One region of the Saccharopolyspora sp. NPDC049357 genome, then DNA from elsewhere that is predicted to be linked to it. Evidence: riboswitches for the same ligand, from Rfam matches in the RefSeq annotation. Region 1 holds a riboswitch; each other region holds the start of a gene.
What was found. Region 1 has a riboswitch for S-adenosylmethionine ahead of AB0J91_RS16600 (aminotransferase class V-fold PLP-dependent enzyme). Riboswitches for the same ligand answer to the same signal wherever they lie in the genome.
Positions count from the first base shown of each region.

Region 2: linked by a shared signal. The riboswitch ahead of AB0J91_RS23005 (methionine ABC transporter ATP-binding protein) and the one ahead of AB0J91_RS16600 (aminotransferase class V-fold PLP-dependent enzyme) in region 1 are both predicted to bind S-adenosylmethionine.
Region 3: linked by a shared signal. The riboswitch ahead of thrC (threonine synthase) and the one ahead of AB0J91_RS16600 (aminotransferase class V-fold PLP-dependent enzyme) in region 1 are both predicted to bind S-adenosylmethionine.

Region 1 is NZ_JBFAQJ010000017.1:57,872-63,955, reverse strand. Features, by position in the region: gene AB0J91_RS16610 (RluA family pseudouridine synthase) at 1-331, opposite strand, end outside; gene lspA (signal peptidase II) at 373-882, opposite strand; gene AB0J91_RS16600 (aminotransferase class V-fold PLP-dependent enzyme) at 1,107-2,429, opposite strand; SAM riboswitch class IV at 2,464-2,579, opposite strand; gene ileS (isoleucine--tRNA ligase) at 2,700-5,852, opposite strand.
Region 2 is NZ_JBFAQJ010000030.1:36,819-42,902, forward strand. Features, by position in the region: gene AB0J91_RS22990 (4-(cytidine 5'-diphospho)-2-C-methyl-D-erythritol kinase) at 1-58, opposite strand, end outside; gene AB0J91_RS22995 (MetQ/NlpA family ABC transporter substrate-binding protein) at 357-1,163, opposite strand; gene AB0J91_RS23000 (ABC transporter permease subunit) at 1,265-1,948, opposite strand; gene AB0J91_RS23005 (methionine ABC transporter ATP-binding protein) at 1,945-2,967, opposite strand; SAM riboswitch class I at 3,213-3,302, opposite strand; gene rsmA (16S rRNA (adenine(1518)-N(6)/adenine(1519)-N(6))-dimethyltransferase RsmA) at 3,477-4,346, opposite strand; gene AB0J91_RS23015 (transglycosylase family protein) at 4,456-5,949, opposite strand.
Region 3 is NZ_JBFAQJ010000002.1:196,843-202,926, forward strand. Features, by position in the region: gene AB0J91_RS02620 (TSUP family transporter) at 71-877, shown strand; gene AB0J91_RS02625 (EamA family transporter) at 901-1,764, shown strand; gene holA (DNA polymerase III subunit delta) at 1,765-2,751, opposite strand; SAM riboswitch class I at 2,849-2,984, shown strand; gene thrC (threonine synthase) at 2,999-4,267, shown strand; gene AB0J91_RS02640 (DNA internalization-related competence protein ComEC/Rec2) at 4,354-6,084, opposite strand, start outside.

The DNA.
Region 1 (6,084 bases):
TGGCGATCTGCACGCCCGCCGCCGCCAGGCCGCCGACGACGGTCGGGCCTTCCCAGCCGGGGCTGGGGTGCACGGCGACGCCGATCGGCTTGTCGATCACGACGATGTCGTCGTCCTGGTGGAGGATCTTCATGCCCTCGACCGGCACGGCCACCACCTGCAGCGGCTGCTCGGCGGCCGGCAGGGTGATCTCCAGCCAGGAACCGGCCATCAGCCGGTCGGACTTGCCCGCCGGGCTGCCGTCGACCAGCACGTCACCGGCCTCGGCGAGTCCGGCCACGGCGTTGCGGGACAGGCCGAGCAGCTTGGACAGGCCCGCGTCGATCCGCATGCCTTCCAAGCCCTCCGGCACGGGGAGGTTTCGGAGTTCGCTCACGACTTGCCGGCCTTCTGCTTGCGGTGGACCGTTCCGTCGAAGTCGCGGCCCAGCAGCGACAGCAGCACCACGAGGATGCCGCCGCAGGTGATGCAGCTGTCGGCGACGTTGAACACCGGGAACACCTGGCCGCCGGGCGCCAGGAAGGACAGGAAGTCCACCACGTGCCCCTGCAGCGGGCCGGGCGCCCGGAACAGCCGGTCGCCGAGGTTGCCGCAGGCACCGCCGAGCACCAGGCCGAGGCCCACGGCCCAGCCCGGCGAGCGCAGCTTCGGCGCCAGCCACACGATCACGCCGACCACGGCGATGGCGAGCAGGGCGAGCAGCCAGGTCAGGCCGGTGGCCATCGAGAACGCGGCACCGGGGTTGCGCAGCACGTCGAGGTAGAACAGGCCGCCGAGCACCTTCACCGGCGGGTTGCCCTCCAGGTTCGCGACCACGGCGATCTTGGTCACCACGTCCAGGGCCAGCCCCACCGCCGCCACTCCGAACAGCAGCGCCAGCAGCTTCCCCGACCCGCCCTTGCGGGCGCCGGAGGCCGGGTTCGACTCGGCGGACTCCGACGCGGAGGCCGCCTGCTCAGGAGGTGGGTGCTCGGTGCTCACCCCGTCATTGTCCCCGACCCGGACGACCACCGGTGCACCAGGACCACCGGTCGAATTTCGCGCGAAGTTCGACTCCCGAAGTTCGAACTCGAATTTCGCGCGAAATTCGAATCCCGCACCCTCGTTCAGGGCAGGAACGGCGGGAGGGGGCGGTGGTCCTCGGTGGGCTCCCAGCGGCCGTCCACCTGCCGGTAGGTCGCTGCGGGACCGTCGCTGACCAGGGATTTCAGGGCCTCGACGAGGTGGTCGACGTGTTCGGTGGTGGTGCCGAGGCCGATGCTGACGCGCAGCGCGCGTTCGGCGTCCGCGCCCGCTCGGGCCAGCAGGTTCTTGGTGCCCAGGTGAGCGCAGAACAGTCCGTCGCGGACTCCGATGGCGTGCTCGGCCGACAGCGCGGCCGCGATCAGGCCCGGGTCCTGCCCGTCGATGGTGAAGCTGACGACGCCGACCCGGTCGTGCCCGGTGCCGAACAGGCTCAGCTCGCGCAGCCCGGGGATCTCGGCCAGCCCCGCGCGCAGGCGCCCGAGCAGCGACGACTCGTGCTCGACGACGCCCTCCCAGCGGGTGGCGAAGGTGCGGCAGGCGGTGGCCAGGGCGTGCACGCCGACGGTGTTGGGCGAGCCGGCCTCGTGCCGCTCGGGTCCGGTGGTCCAGCTGACCGCGCGCTCGTTGACCGCGCGAGTCGCGCCGCCCCCGGCGAGGTGGGGTTCTGCGGCGTTGAGCCAGTCGGCGCGGCCGATCAGGGCTCCGGCGCCGAAGGGGGCGTAGAGCTTGTGACCGGACAGGGCGGCGTAGTCGACGTCGAGCTCGGCGAGGCGGATCGGGCGGTGCGGCGCGAGCTGCGCGGCGTCCAGCACGGTCCGGGCTCCCCTGCGGCGCGCCACGCGGGCGAGCTCGGCGACCGGCCACAGCTCGCCGGTGACGTTGCAGGCCCCGGTCAGCACGGCCAGCCGCGGACCCTCCGGGCACTCGGCCAGCGCCGCGTCCAGGGCGGCGACCGCGTCGGCGGGCGTCTCGGGGGCGGGGATGCGGCGGACGTTGCGCCAGGGCAGCAGCGCGGCGTGGTGCACGGTGTCGAACACGACCACCGAGGTGCCGCGCGGCACGGCGGAGGCCAGCAGGTTCAGCGCGTCGGTGGTGTTGCGGGTGAACACGACCTCGTCGCCCTGGCGGGCCCCGACGAAGTCCAGCAGCACCTGGCGCGCGCCCTCGTAGACCCGGGTGCACACCTGCGAGGCGAACCCGGCGCCCCGGTGCACGCTGGCGTAGTACGGCAGCAGTTCGTCCACGGCGTCGCGCACGGCCGACAGGCAGGGGGCGCTGGCGGCGTGGTCGAGGTTGGCGTAGTTCGCGGTTCCGCCGGTGACCAGGGGAACCCGCAGTCCGGATCCGACAACGCCGGGAACGGCGACGGACTGGCTCGGAACATCGATGACGGCTGAAGACATCGCGACCCTCCCGGGGCCTCGAGGGCCCTCGGCGGGCCCGCGCTTGCCGAGCCGCACTGCGCGATCGGCCAGGTCTTCACCCGGGGCACCCCACCGCGGTAGGAGGGTTGCCGGCCAGCAAGCCGGGGCTTGACGCTGGCACTCATGACCTTCGCGGTGAAGGCTAGCGCCTCGCCGCGCTCGACGACAACGCCGTCCCACTTGGTGGGCACGGCGTGCGAACGAGGCCCCGGGAGCGGACTCCCGGGGCCTCGACGCGCGAAAGCGGGGTCAGACGCGGGAGACCGCGACCTTGACCTCCACACCGTCGCCGACGGTGCCGGTGGCGGCCTCGGCCGCGTCGCCGGGGTTGACCGCGTCGGCCAGGGTCTCGCCCGCGATGAACTCGCGGTGAGCCTCGACCGCCTCGACCACCTCGGCCGGGGCCTCGACGACGACCGTGATGCGGTCCGAGACCTCGAAACCGGCGTCCTTGCGGGCGTTCTGGATCACCCGGACGACGTCGCGGGCCAGGCCCTCGGCCGCCAGCTCCGGCGTGACGTCGGTGTCGAGCACGACCAGCCCGTCACCGCCCGGCAGCGCCGCCGCGGCACCGGAGTCGGTCGAGACCAGCCGCTCGGTGAACTCGCCCTCCTGCAGCTCGATGCCCGCGGCGACCACTGCGGACCCGCGGTGCTGCCAATCACCGGCCTTGACGGCCTTGATCACGGTCTGCACGTCCTTGCCCAGGCGCGGACCGGCCGCGCGGGCGTTGACCGCGATCTCGAAGTGACCGTGCGCGGCCACGTCGGTGCTCAGCTCCAGACCCTTGACGTTGACCTCGTCGCTGATCAGGTCGGCGAACGGGCGCAGCGCCTCGGCCTCCGGCGTGGCCACCACCAGCTTGGCCAGCGGCAGCCGGACCCGCAGCTTGTTGGACTTGCGCAGGGCCAGCGCCGAGGAGCACACCTGCCGCACCTGGTCCATCGCCGACACCAGCGCGGCATCGGCGGGCAGCTCGTCGACGAGCGGCCAGTCGGTCAGGTGCACCGAGCGGCCACCGGTGAGCCCGCGCCACACCGCCTCGGCGGTGAGCGGCAGCAGCGGGGCCACCACCCGGCAGGTCACCTCCAGCACGGTGTGCAGCGTGTCGATCGCGTCCTTGTCGCCCGCCCAGAACCGGTCCCGGGAGCGGCGCACGTACCAGTTGGTCAGCACCTCCAGGAACTCCCGCACGTTCGCGGTCGCGGTCGCCAGGTCCAGCGAGTCCATCGAGGACTGCACGTCGCCGACCAGCTCGTGGGTCTTGGCCAGCACGTAGCGGTCGAGCACGTGCTGGCTGTCGGTGCGGAACTCCCCGCTGACGCCCTCCGCGTTGGCGTAGAGCGCGAGGAAGTACCAGGAGTTCCACAGCGGCAGCACCGCCTGGCGCACCGCGTCCCGGATGCCCCGCTCGGTGACGACCAGGTCGCCGCCGCGCAGGATCGGGCTCGACATCAGGAACCAGCGCATCGCGTCGGAACCGTCGCGGTCGAAGACCTCGTTGACGTCCGGGTAGTTCTTCTTGGACTTCGACATCTTCAGCCCGTCGTGGCCCAGCACGATGCCGTGCGCCACCACGTTGCTGAACGCCGGCCGGTCGAACAGCGCCGTGGCCAGCACGTGCAGCGTGTAGAACCAGCCGCGGGTCTGCCCGTGGTACTCGACGATGAAGTCACCCGGGAAGTGGTGCTCGAACCACTCGGCGTTCTCCATCGGGTAGTGGACCTGCGCGAACGGCATCGAGCCCGACTCGAACCAGCAGTCCAGCACCTCCGGAACCCGGCGCATCGTCGACTTGCCGGTCGGGTCGTCCGGGTTGGGCCGGGTCAGCTCGTCGATCTCCGGGCGGTGCAGGTTCGCCGGACGCACCCCGAAGTCGCGTTCGAGCTCGTCCAACGAACCGTAGACGTCGGTGCGCGGGTGCTCGGGGTCGTCGGAGACCCACACCGGGATCGGTGAACCCCAGTACCGGTTGCGGGAGATGTTCCAGTCGCGGGCGTTCTCCAGCCACTTGCCGAACTGGCCGTCCCGGATGTGCGAGGGAACCCAGTTGATCTGCTTGTTGAGCTCGACCATCCGGTCCTTGAACTGGCTCACGGCCACGAACCAGGACGACACCGCCCGCTGGATCAGCGCGTTGTCGCAGCGCCAGCAGTGCGGGTACTGGTGATCGTAGGTCTCGTGGCGCAGCAGCAGTCCGCGTTCCTTGAGGTCGCGGGCGATGTGCTTGTTGGCGTCGAAGACCTGCACGCCCTCGTACGGCGGCACCTCGGCGGTGAACTTGCCGTGCGAGTCGACCGGCACCACCGGCACGATGTCGGCGGCGTCGGTGACGAGCTTGTCGTCCTCACCGAAAGCCGGTGCGATGTGCACGATCCCGGTGCCGTCGTCGGTGGTGACGTAGTCGGCGGCCAGCACCTGGTGGGCGTTCTCCCGGCCGGCGAAGAAGTCGAACGGCGGCTCGTAGCGGGTGCCCAGCAGGTCGGAACCCTTGTACCGGGCCACCACGCGGTCGGCGACGTCCTCGCCGAGCTCGCGGGCGTAGGCCGACAGGCGGGCTTCGGCGAGCAGGTAGCGCTCGGTGCTCTCGGCGGGCGCGACCAGCGCGTAGTCCACGTCGGGGTGCACGGCGGCGGCCAGGTTGGACGGCAGGGTCCACGGCGTCGTCGTCCACACCAGCGCGAGCGCGCCGTCGAGGTCCTTCCCCGGCGCGGTCAGGCGCAGGCCCACCGTCACCGCGGGGTCCTGGCGCGGCCGGTAGCCGTCGTCCATGCGGGTCTCGGTGTTGGACAGCGGCGTCTCGCAGCGCCAGCAGTACCAGAGGACCCGGTACCCCTCGTAGACCAGACCCTTGTCCCACAGGGTCTTGAACGCCCACATGACGCTTTCCATGTAGTCCAGGTCGAGCGTCTTGTAGTCGTTCTCGAAGTCCACCCAGCGCGCCTGGCGGGTGACGTAGTCCTCCCAGTCCGCGGTGTAGCGCAGCACCGAGGTCTTGCACGCCTCGTTGAACGCGGCGATGCCCATGTTGTCGATCTCGGCCTTCGAGGTGATGCCGAGCTGCTTCTCCGCCTCGACCTCGGCGGGCAGGCCGTGGGTGTCCCAGCCGAACCGGCGCTCGACCCGCCTGCCGCGCATCGTCTGGTAGCGCGGAACCGCGTCCTTGACGTAGCCGGTGAGCAGGTGGCCGTAGTGCGGCAGGCCGTTGGCGAACGGCGGGCCGTCGTAGAAGACGTACTCGTTGGAGCCGTTGTGGCCCGCCTCGCGCGCGTCGATGGAGGCGCGGAAGGTCTTGTCGTCGGCCCAGAAGTCCAGCACCTGGCGTTCGATCGCCGGGAACGCGGGCTGGGCCGCCACGCCGCGCTCGTCGGACGCGCCGAAGGAAACCTTGGGGTATGCCATCGCGGAGCTGCTCCTCGCAATGTGTCGTTGCCGCCCTGGAGGACGGGGACGACGTCCCGGACTCACCGGGCACCGCGGTACCACCCCGCTTGCCGATGGCGCGAACGCCGACGGCCACTCGATTGCCGGCTGTGACGGGCCGGACCCGTCCGGTTCTACTGAGGCGCCCGCGGGCGCCCGTTCTTCCGGAGGCTCCCCGGTGATGGCCGGATCAACGCCTGGTCTTCACAGA
Region 2 (6,084 bases), on a different contig from region 1:
CCGAGAGGTGGAGGTTCACCTTCGCCGGGACGCGGACGGTGATCGGTGTAGGAACCACGGAGAGCACACCAAGAGCCTACGTGGCCGAAGAACCCCACCGCCCACTTCCCTGCGCACAGCCCCACCCCAACCACAAACCTCCCGGTGACCAGCCCCCGATCCCCACCGGCCGGAACCCCGATCACCCCGGTATTCGGGCACCCGAACACCGGAGTAATCAGGTCCCCGATTGCGGCGGTATTCCGGCCCACGATTACCGGGGTGATCCGGTGTGCCTGGCTACGGCGGGATCGGGTGGGTGAATGCCGGGGTGGTCGGTGTCGACCGGCCCCGGCATTCGTGGCACGCCGTGAGCGTCAGGAGGCGGGGACGACGCCCACTCCGCCCCACTCCTGGGCGATGAAGTCCTTGACCTGCTGGCTGCGCAGCAGCTCGGCGAGCTTGAGCACGCGCGGGTCCTGGGCCAGCGCCGGGCTGGTCACCAGACCGTTGGCGTAGGGGTTGCCCTGCGAGCTCTCCACCAGCAGCGGGTTCGACAGCTTCGCCTTGATCGCGTAGTTGCCGTTGACCACCGCCGCGGCCGCGTCGTCGACCGAACGCGGCAGCTGGTCCGGGGACAGGTCCTTGAGCTGGACGTTCTTCGGGTTCTCCGCGATGGCGGCGTCCAGCCGGGTGCCGACGGCGGCCTCCGGCTTGAGCTTGATCAGACCGCCCTGCTCCAGCAGCTTCAGGCCGCGGAACTGGTTGGCCGGGTCGTTGGACAGCGTCACCGTGGCGCCCGCGGGCAGCTCGGCCAGGGACTTGGCCTGCTTGGAGTAGACGGCCAGCGGCTCCAGGTGCACCGGCTCGATCCAGGTGAACTCGCCGCCGCGCTCCTTGCGGTACTCCTCCAGGTACGGGACGTGCTGGAAGTAGTTCGCGTCCAGCTCACCGTTGGCGACGGCCTCGTTCGGCCGGTTGTAGTCGTCGAACTTCTCGATCTCGATGTCGATCCCGGCCTGCTGGGCCAGGTTGTCGTCGACGTACTGCAGGATCTCGCCGTGCGGCGTCGGGCTGACGCCGATCTTCAGCGGCGCGTTGGGGTCTTCGGCGGCGGAACCACCACCGCAGGCGGCCAGCAGCACCCCGGCCGAGGCGAGCAGTGCGGCGAAGCGCAAACGCATGTCGTGCGTCCTTTCAAACAGCCCGTTTTCAGGCAGGCAGGGTCAACGCACCGTCCTTTTGGGACGGAAGCGCGATGGGTTTTCTCCGCGGGAGGGAGGATTCAGCCGGCGGCGGTGCGCCGGCGATCGACGAGCTTGGCGGTGCGATCGGTGATCAGCTGCATCGCGAAGGCCAGCACCCCCAGCACCACGACCGATCCGTAGAGGAGCCGGTCGTCGTAGCCCTGGTAGCCGTCCTGGATCGCGGTCGTGCCCAGACCTCCGCCGCCGATGGCACCGGCCATCGCGGCGTAGCCGATCAGCGCCACCGCGGTGACGCCGATGGCTCCGACCAGCGCTGCTCGGGCTTCCCCGAGCAGCACCGTGCACACGATCCGCAACCTGCTGGAACCGGTCGTGATCGCGGCTTCCACCACGGTGAAAGCGACCTCGCGCAACGCGTTCTGCGTCAGCCGCGCGAAGAACGGGATCGCACCGATGGTCAGCGGCACGATCACCGCGCTGCTGCCGATCGAGGTCCCGATCAGCAGCCGGGTGAACGACGCCAGCACCACCAGCAGCACCACGAAGGGCACCGAGCGCACCACGTCCACGATCACGCCGAGCACCTTGTTCAGCACCGGTTTCGGGTTCAACCCGACCGGAGAGGTCAGGTGCAGCAGCACACCCAGCGGCAACCCGCCGACCACGGCCAGCACGGTCGCCACCAGCACCATGTAAAGCGTTTGAAGCGTTGCCTCGCCCAGTAGTTCGCCGACCTCCGACCAGGGGGTCACATCAGTCACGCAGCAGCAACTCCGTCAACGCTCACCGGGGCGCGCCGGACGTGCGCGTCCCGCTCGATCATCCACTTCAGCGCCGCCTCGGAACGCTCACCGGTCAGGCCGATCTTGAACTTGGCGACCGGGGTGTCGCCGAGGCGGGTCAGGCCACCGCCCAGGATCGCCAGGTCGACGGCGAACCGGTTGGAGGCCTCGGGGAGCAGCGCTCCCACAGCGGCGAAGCCGACCAGCACGATCTCGGCGACCACGTCGTGGCGGCCCGAAGTCGGGCGCAGCGACTCGGCCTGGTCGGTTTGGGGCAGCAGGGTGCCGCTGACCTTGCTGCCGGGCTCGGCGACGAGGTCCAGGACCTTGCCGTGCTCGACGACCTGGCCGTCTTCCAGCACCGCGACGTCGTCGGCGATCTTGCGCACCACCGCCATGTCGTGGGTGACCACCAGGACGGTGACGCCGAGCTCGGCACGCGCACGGTCGAGCACGGTCAGCACCGAGTCGGTGGTGGACGGGTCCAGCGCGGAGGTCGGCTCGTCGGCCAGCAGCACCGAGGGCTTGGCCGCCAGCGCGCGGGCGACCGCGATGCGCTGGCGCTGACCACCGGAGAGCTGGTCCGGGTAGGCCGCCGCCTTGTCGGTCAGGCCGACGAGGTCGAGGAGTTCACCGACGCGGTTGCGCCGCTGCGGGCCGCCGATGCCTGCGGCCTCCAGCGGGAGCGCGACGTTGCCCGCGGCGGTGCGCTGGCGCAACAGCGAATCACCCTGCGGCACAACGCCGATCTGCCTGCGGGCGGCGCGCAGCGCCTTGCCGTCCAGCGCCACCAGGTCGGTGCCGTCGACGCGGATGGCACCACCGTCGGGCTTCTCCAGCAGCGCGATGCACCGGGCCAGCGTCGACTTCCCCGCTCCGCTCGGTCCGACCACGCCGCACACGGAACCCGCGTTGACCTCCATCGACACGCCGTCGAGGGCGCGGACGGTGCTGCCGTTGTGCTGGAACGACTTGGTCAGGTTCTCGACTGAGATCACGATCTGCTCCACATCAGCTCGCGATGGCCGCGCCCGCGTTCGGGCAGCAGCCATGGGGAACTTCTAAGGGAAAAGGAAGAGAGAGGGAAGGGCCAGGTCACATCTCGCGACGACAGGCGCAGGTCGTGCGCCTTCCGTGGTCGATGAACCGTCGCTGCGTGAGCAGTTCCCTGATGTGGGGTACCCCGAACCGGGCGTTGCCGGTGGCAGGCAGGTTCGCTAACCGCGCGTTGGAATCCACAGCTACTCCATCGGTCCTGGCGTTAGCACCTGCCCGCGAGGGGTGGTTGCTGCGGCGTCAACAAGCCAGGTCTCTCAGCCGCTCGGGATGGATTTCCCGAATAGTAGACCCCATCGACAGGGCCCGACGCAAGCTGATAGCGGTCACTGACCGAAATCGTTTGCCAGATCACATACCGGGTGGAGCGGGAATTTTTCCGCAGCGGGTGGCGTTTTGGTCACCCTCAGTGATGTCGCAGCGCGTGGCCGCAAGCCCCCGGACGAGTGGTTCAGCTGCTCGACCCGGATGACGCGGCCTCCGCGATCCGGGCGAAATCGGCGATCCCCAGCTGCTCTCCGCGCGTCGTCGGATCGACGCCCGCCGCGCGCAGCAGCTCCTCAGCCCGAGCCGCCGAGCCGGCCCAACCCGCCAGCGCGCCCCGCAAGACCTTGCGCCGCTGCGCGAACGCCGCGTCGATGACGCGGAAGACGTCCTCGCGCGCCGCGTTCGACGGCGGATCAACCCGGTGGAAGGCCACGAGCCCGGAATCCACGTTGGGCACCGGCCAGAACACCTTGCGCGGCACCGGACCCGCGCGGCGGACGTCGGCGAACCACGCCGCCTTCGCGCTCGGCACCCCGTAGGTGCGGCTGCCGGGTTCGGCGGCCATCCGCTCGGCGACCTCGGACTGCACCATGACCAAGCCCTTGCGCAACGTCGGGAGCTCGGCCAGCAGGTGCAGCACCACGGGCACGGCGACGTTGTAGGGCAGGTTGGCGACCAGCGCGGTCGGCGGCTTCGCGAAGTCCTCCGCGCGCACCCGCAGGGCGTCGGCGGGCAGCACGGTCAGCCGGTCGGCGAGGCCGGGGGCGAACTCCTGCGCGGTCCGCGGCAGCCTGGCGGCCAGCACCGGGTCGATCTCCACGGCGACGACCTCTCCGGCCACCGGCATGATCGCCAACGTCAGCGAACCGAGCCCGGGACCGACCTCCAGCACGACGTCATCGGCACCGACCTCGGCGACCGAGACGATCCGGCGCACCGTGTTGGGGTCGTGCACGAAGTTCTGGCCGAGCTTCTTGGTCGGCTTGATGTCCAGCTCGGCGGCCAGCCGACGCACGTCGGCCGGGCCGAGCAGCGTCGCCTGCTGGTCGTCCACGGTGCAAGAACCTACCTGCGCCGCTCTCCCCGCGTCTCACCAGGGCGAACAACGCGAGAAGGGCGCCACCGGAATGCAACGGTGGCGCCCTCCGCGTGGAATTTCGAGATCAGTCCAGGCCGAGCTTGGACGAGCAGGACGGCCATGCGCCGTAGCTGCCTCCGCGGGCGTCGCGGACCTTCTCGGCGACCGCGATCTGCTGCTCGCGGCTGGCCTGGTGCGGGTACGGAGCGTACTGGTCGCCGCCGTAGGCGTCCCAGGTGGACTTGTCGAACTGCAGGCCACCGTAGTAACCGTTGCCGCTGTTCATGGCCCAGTTGCCGGTCGCCTCGCACTGGACGAGCTTGTCCCAGACATCGCTGTTCGGCGCGGGCTTGCCACCGACGCGGACGACCTTCTCGACCGGCGCCTTGGTGACCTTCTCGTCGACGACCTCGCGATCCGACTCCTCGCCGTTGCGCGTGGAGATGCGGGTGAACTGGATCTTCTCGCCGGCCTCGCCGGGAGACTCGACCCGCTCCTCGCCCTTGAACATCGAGTTGTCGACGATCTCGCGGACCGGCGGCGGAACCGGCACGGTCACGCTGATCACGGAGCTCTGCAGCCGGTCGATGCGCACCTCGGCGCCGGTGACCAGCTTGGCGTCGGCACCCGGGGTGACCTTGTCGTCCGGACCGAGCTTGAGCTTCCGCTCCTTGACGAGCTCGTCGATGTTGGCGGCGGTGGTGGTCAGCTGCTGCGGCGCACCACTGCCGTCGATGAGCGTGATGTCCTTCTGCGTGCGGACCGACAGCTCCATGCCCTGCTCGGGCACCGGCATGTTGCGGTCCGCGTTGAGGACGGCGCCGTCGGCGTTGACGCCGAGCTGGCGCAGGGCCTGCTCGACGGTCACCGAGCGGACCCACTCCTCGCGGACCTCGCCGTCGACGTTGAGCTTGAGCAGGCGACCGCGGTCGAGGGTGATGGTCTCGCCGTGGCCGACCTCGGCCTGCGGGGAGGGGCTCAGCGCGTCGTGCGCGCCGACGCGGATGCCCTGGTCCTCCAGGACCTCGCCCACGGTGTCGTCGTAGGTGTTGACGGTGCGCGTCTGCCCGTCCACCTCGACGGTGACCGACTTGTCCATCGCGGCGGCGGCGCCACCGGTGCCGGTCAGGCTCAGCAGCACACCGGCGACCGCGCCCTTGAGGAAGCGGCGCTTCCAGACGGTCAGCGCTTCGGTGACCTGCTGCGGCGGGAGAGCGCCCGCCTCGCCCTCGGGCATCGCCTCGAGGAAGTCCATCGGCGGCAGGACGGTCGTCTCGGCGTTGATCAGCCGGATGACCTCGTCGACGTCGATCTCGGCGGTCGCGAGCACGTCCTCGGCGTCGGGGCCGAGCACGTCGTAGACGTCCTGCGGGGTGATCTCGAAAGCACCTGGCGGGAAGCTCGGGTGCTCGTCGGACCACTGGGGGTCCGGGCGGTCGAGCAGGCCTACCGCGGTGTGCTGCTCGGTCGGCTGGACCGGGGTGAACCAGTCAGTCGCCGCGTCAAAGGAATCGGCCCAGTAGCCGTTGTTCCGCGGGGTCGCGAAACCGGCATGGCTGGGCTCGCCACGTCCGTTCACAGGGTCGTTACCTCCCGAAGGCGCAAAGTCGCGACCGCGAAGAACTGAACGTGAGAAGCGTTGGGCGAGTTCATGTTTCTCGCGCAACCCCTCTCGTTCCTCGCGTGCGCACAACCTTCGTGCTTCGTGTCTGTA
Region 3 (6,084 bases), on a different contig from region 1:
GGTCCGCGCGCCGCGAGGACGCTCACAACCGCTCGGAATCCGCTGTGCGCAGGCCATACGGTGATCCCTCGTGCTGACCGCGTTGAACTGGCCCGGATTCGCCGATCTCACCCTCGCCGGGCTGCTGTTCCTCTGCGCGGCGGCGTTCCTCGCCGGAGCCGTGGACGCGATCGTCGGAGGCGGTGGCCTCATCCAGCTGCCCGCGATGCTGATGCTGCTGCCGGGCGGCGAGGTCATCTACTCGCTGGCCACCAGCAAGGTCGCCGCGATCGCCGGGACCTCGGCCGCGGCCCGCACCTACGCCAAGCGCACCCCGATGGACTGGCGGGCCGCGCTGCCGATGGCCCTGGTGGCGCTGGTCGGATCGCTGGGCGGAGCGGCACTGGCCGATGCGCTGCCCTCCTCGGTCCTCAACGTCGTGGTGCTGGTCGCGCTTGTCGTGGTCGGCATCTACACGTGGCGCAAGCCCGATCTCGGCTCGGTGGACGCTCCCCGGTTCACGCGTCGGCTCCAGCTGGTGCTGATGCTGCTCGGCGGTGCGGTGATCGGGTTCTGGGACGGCATCGCCGGGCCCGGAACCGGCTCGTTCCTCGTCTTCTGGCTGGTCATCCTGGTCGGCTTCGCCTTCGTCACCGCATCGGCGACCGCGAAGGTCGTCAACGTGGCCACCAACCTGGGCGCGCTGTTCTTCTTCATCCCGGCCGGAAAGGTCCTGTGGGGTCTGGGGCTGGTGATGGCCGCCAGCAACATCGCGGGCAGCGTGCTGGGCGCGACGCTGGCCGCCGGTCGCGGATCGGCGTTCGTGCGACGGGTGTTCCTGACGGTCGTGGTCGGACTCGTGGTCAGCCTCGGCTGGAAGATCGCGCTCAGCAGCTGATCGGAACTAAGCTCCCCGGACTCATGGGGGCTGCCGCAGTCGTTCTCGTCGTCCTGGCCGCTTTCGCGCACGCCGGTTGGAACTTCTTCGCCAAGCGCGCAGGCTCGTCCGGGGCGGGTTTCGTGTGGCTGACCGCGACCTGCTCGGCGGTGCTGTACCTGCCGGTGGCCGCGGGCGCGCTGCTGGTGACCGGCGCTCCCCCGCTGGGCGCGTGGCTGGTGGGCGTGCTGGTCAGCGCCGTCATCCACCTCGGTTACTTCCTGCTGCTGCAGCACGGCTACGCCGTCGGCGACATGTCCGTGGTGTACCCGCTGGCCAGGGGCACCGGGCCGATGCTGTCGATGCTGGTGGCGGTGCTGGTGCTGCACGAGCGGCCTGGATGGCTCGGGGTGTGCGGCGGTCTTCTGGTGGTCGCCGGAGTCTTCGTGATCGGCCTGTCCGACGGGGTGCCGCGCGCCGGGGCGAACCTCGCCGGAGTCGGGTTCGGACTGCTCACCGGAGCACTGATCGCGACTTACACGGTGTGGGACGCGCACGCGGTGACCGGGCTGGCGCTGTCACCGCTGCTGTTCGACTGGGCCAACAACCTCTCCCGCAGCGCCATGCTCGCGCCCTACGCCGCACGGCGGCGCGATGCGCTCGTCCGGACATGGACCGAACACCGGCGGGAGATCCTCGCCGTCGGGCTGCTGTCTCCCCTGGCCTACATCCTGGTGCTGTTCGCGATGCAGATGGCGCCGGTGAGCCTGGTGGCCCCGGCGCGCGAGCTGAGCATCGTCATCGCCGGGCTGCTGGCCTGGCGGCTGCTCGGCGAGGCGCAACCGGTGCGGCGGATGACCGGTGCGGTCGTGGTGCTCGCCGGAGTGGTGCTGCTCGGCGTGGCGTGATCAGTTGCGCTGGTTGCGCAGCGAGACCAGGCGCAGAACTGTCTTCTCCAGGGCGTAGTCGGCGTCGGCGGCCATGCCCTTCACACCCGCGTTGACCTCGGCGACGACCTGCAGCGCCGCGGCCAGGCTCGTCGGCGTCCAGCCGCGCGACTGCGACTGGGCCTTCTTGACCTTCCAGGCGGGCATGCCGAGATCGCCTGCCAGGCGGTAGGGATCGTTGCGCCCTCCCGCCGCCGCGACGCGGCCGATGGTGCGGACCGAGTCCGCGAGGGCGTCGGCGATGAGCACGTGCGGCACGCCGAGCTGGATCGCCCAGCGCAGCGCCTCCAACGCTCCCGCCCGGTCACCGACCACGGCCTTCTCCGCGACCGCGAACCCCGTCACCTCGGCGCGGCCCCTGTAGTAGCGGCCGACCGCGTCCGCGTCGATCTTGCCGCCCGTGTCGGCCACCAGCTGCGAGGCCGCGGCCGACAGTTCCCGCAGGTCCGAGCCGACCGCCTCGATCAGCGCGCTGACCCCGCCGGAGTCGGATTTGCCGCCCGCGCGGCGGATCTCGTCGCGGACGAACGCCTCGCGGTCGGCGGGCTTGGTGAGCTTCTTGCACTCGGTGACCCGGGCGCCGACCTTCTTCAGCGCGTTGGGCAGTTCCTTGGCGTGCTTGGCCCGCCCGCCACCGTTGTGCAGGACGATCAGGGTCACGCCCTCGGCCGGTTGCTTGGCGTGCAGGAGTAAGGCCTCGGCGATCTCCTTCCCGGCGTCCTGCGCCGATTCGATCGCGAGCACGCGAGCCTCTGCGAACAGCGAGGGACTCAGCATTTCGGCCAGCTCCGGAGGGGTGAGCTCACTCACCTTCACCCGGCTGAAATCGGCCTCCGGATCGGCCGCGCGAGCTGCCCCGACCGCAGCCCACATCGCGCGCTCCACCAGCAGCTCTTCGTCTCCGAGAACCAGGTGCAGCGGGTCCGCGACAACGGTCGGTGAGCTCATGGAGGAATGGTCCCACGGGCCCGCGACAGTCTCGCCATCTGGATGCGCACTGGCCAGAAATGCATTGGTTCAACTAACGTTGCCCTCACAACCGAATAGCTCATCCAGAGGGGCAGAGGGAACGGCCCGTTGAAGCCCCGGCAACCGTTCGTCCGATGCATCGTGCAAAAACCCGCGCGAGGTCACGGACGGAACAGGTGCCAATTCCGACCCGTCCGCGGGACAGATGAGGAGAGGACCTCGCGCGATGACTGCTGCTGCCCCCGCCAACACGACCGCCGGCAAGAAGTTCGATCTCGGCAACGCCGTCGAACTGGTGTCCAAGGAAGAGGGACACCGGCAGCCGCTGGCCCCCGAGTTCGTCTCCCTCGAAGACTTCTCGCCCCTTGAGGTCGCCTACGACTTCGGCAAGATCCGCCGCGAGGAGATCGAGGCCGGTCCGCGTTCGATCTGGCGCTACAAGCAGTTCCTGCCGGTCCCGGGCAACGTCGACCAGATCCCGAACACCGAGCCCGGCTGTACCCGCTTGATCCAGGCGGACAACCTCGCCAAGGCCCTCGGCGTGAAGAAGATCTGGATCAAGGACGACACCGGCAACCCGACGCACTCCTTCAAGGACCGCGTCGTCGCCGTCGCACTGGCCGCCGCCCGCGAGTTCGGGTTCAAGGTGCTGGCCTGCCCGTCGACCGGCAACCTCGCCAACGCCGTGGCCGCCGCCGCTGCCCGCGCCGGCTGGGACTCGGTCGTGCTGGTGCCCAAGACCCTCGAACGCGCCAAGATCCTGATGAGCGCGGTCTACGACGGTTCGCTGCTGGCCGTCGACGGCAACTACGACGACGTCAACCGGCTCGCGACCGAGCTCGCCGGGGAGCACGAGGACTGGGCGTTCGTCAACGTCAACGTCCGGCCCTACTACTCCGAGGGCTCCAAGACCCTGGCCTTCGAGGTCGCCGAGCAGCTGGGTTGGCGCATCCCCGAGCAGATCGTGGTGCCGATCGCCTCCGGCTCGCAGCTGACCAAGGTCTACAAGGGCTTCAACGAGTTCGCCCAGGTCGGCCTGGTCGACGAGAGCCCGGTGAAGATCTTCGGCGCGCAGGCGTCCGGCTGCTCCCCGGTCTCCACCGCCTTCCGCAACGGCCACGACGTGGTGCAGCCGGTCAAGCCGGACACCATCGCCCGCTCGCTGGCCATCGGCGCCCCCGCCGACGGTCCGTACGTGCTCGACATCGTCCGCAAGACCGGCGGTGCCATCGAGGACGTCACCGACGACGAGGTCCGCGCCGGCATTCGCCTGCTGGCCCGCACCGAGGGCATCTTCGCCGAGACCGCCGGTGGCGTGACCGTGGCGACCGCCAAGAAGCTCATCGAGGCCGGCAAGATCGACCCGGACGCCGAGACGGTCCTGCTGATCACCGGTGACGGCCTCAAGACCCTGGACGCCGTCGAAGGCCAGCTCGGCCCGAAGGCCACCGTCGCCCCGAACACCGAGTCGGTGAACCAGGCTCTGGGCCTCTGATTCAGTTGTAGGCGAATCCTCCTCTCTCACAGGTGGGTGGTTGTCCCGGCGGGACGACCACCCACCTTTTTGTCCACTTCGGGCGCTCAGTTGTCGGTGGCGCGCAGCGGGTCTCCACGTGCGACGAAGCGAGGTCCCCGCGGTCCGGGGAGGACCGCGATGTCTCCTTCCTGGTCGGTGCGCAACACCCGGGTGCCCGCGCGGGCCAGCGTGTCGATCACGAACGGGTTCGGGTGCCCGTAGTCGTTGCCCGCGCCGACGCTGATCAGCGCGAGCCTCGGCCGCACCGCGCGCAGGAAGCGCGGTGTCGTGTAGCGGGATCCGTGGTGCGGCACCTTGAGCACGTCCGCACGCAGATCCGCGCCGGAGGACACCAGACGTCCCTGCCCCGGCAGCTCCACGTCACCGGTGAGCAGCACGCGTCCCGCCGGCGTGGTCGCGCGGATCACCAGCGACGAATCGTTGGCGTCGTCGGCGGTCTGCGTGCGGGTCACGCCGGGGTCGGGGGCCAGGACGTCGAGCACGAGGCCGGGCCACGCCAACCGCTGCCCGGCCTGCAGCGTGACGATCGGCGTGCGGTGCGCGCGGGTGTCGCGCACCAGGTCGTCGAAGGCCCACTTCGGTTCGCGCAACGGCCCGATCGCCACCGCGCCGACCGATGCCTCACCCAGCACCGTGCGCAGCCCGCTGACGTGGTCGGCGTGCAGGTGCGTGAGCACCGCCATCGATACCCGGCGAATCCCCAGGCGCCGCAGGCAGTTCGCCGCCCGGCGCGGGTCCGGGCCGGTGTCGACCACGACGGCCTCCTCCGGCCTCCCGGTCGCCAGCACCAGTCCGTCGCCCTGCCCCACGTCGCAGGCCACCACGCTCCAGCCCTGCGCGGGCCAGCCCGGCAGCATGGTGCGCACCGGCAGCACGACCAACGCGCTGAGCAGCACCGCGACCACCGCGAGCAGCCGAATCCTCCTCCCTCGCAACGCGATCAAGCCCACCAGCAGCAGAACCGCCAGCAGCAGTCCACCACCGGTGCCCGTCGGCCAGTCGAACACCGCGCCCGGCACCGCCGAGGCGCGACCGGCGACCAGCAGCACCCACTCCAACTCCGGTCCGGCCAGCACGACGCCGACCGCCGCCGCCCACGCCGACACCGGTGCGAGGACGGTGGCCAGCACGCCGAACACCGTCGCCGGGGCGATCACCGGGGCCGCCAGCAAGTTGGCCGGCACCGCCACCAGGCTCACGCCTCCGGAGATCGCGGCGATCAGCGGCGCGGTGACCACGTGCGCGGCCACCGGAACCGCGATCGCCTCGGCCAGTCCGACCGGCACGCCCCGCGCCCGCAACGCCGCCGCCCACACCGGCGCCAGCAGCACCAAACCCGCCGTGGCCGCGACCGACAGGGCGAACCCCGCGCTGACCGCCAGCTCCGGCAACAGGAGCAGCAGCCCGATCACGCTCGCCGCCAGCGCCGGCAGCGCCGATCGGCGGCGGCCCAGCACCAGCGCGAGCAGCGTGATGGCTCCCATCACCGCGGCGCGCAGCACGCTCGGTTCGGGCCCGGTCAAAGCGACGAACCCGACCAGCGCCGCACCAGCACCCAGCGCGCAGACCACCGGACCCATGCCCAGCAGGCGCAGCAGCACCAGGACCGCGCCGCACACGATCGCCAGGTTCGCCCCTGAGACGGCCGTGAGATGGCTCAGGCCCGCCGTCTCGAACTCCTGCTCCACCTCCGGGTCCAGCCCGCTGGTGTCGCCGACGACCAGTCCGGGCAGCAGCCCGGCCGCTTCCGGCCCCAGGTGCCGTCCGGCGACCTC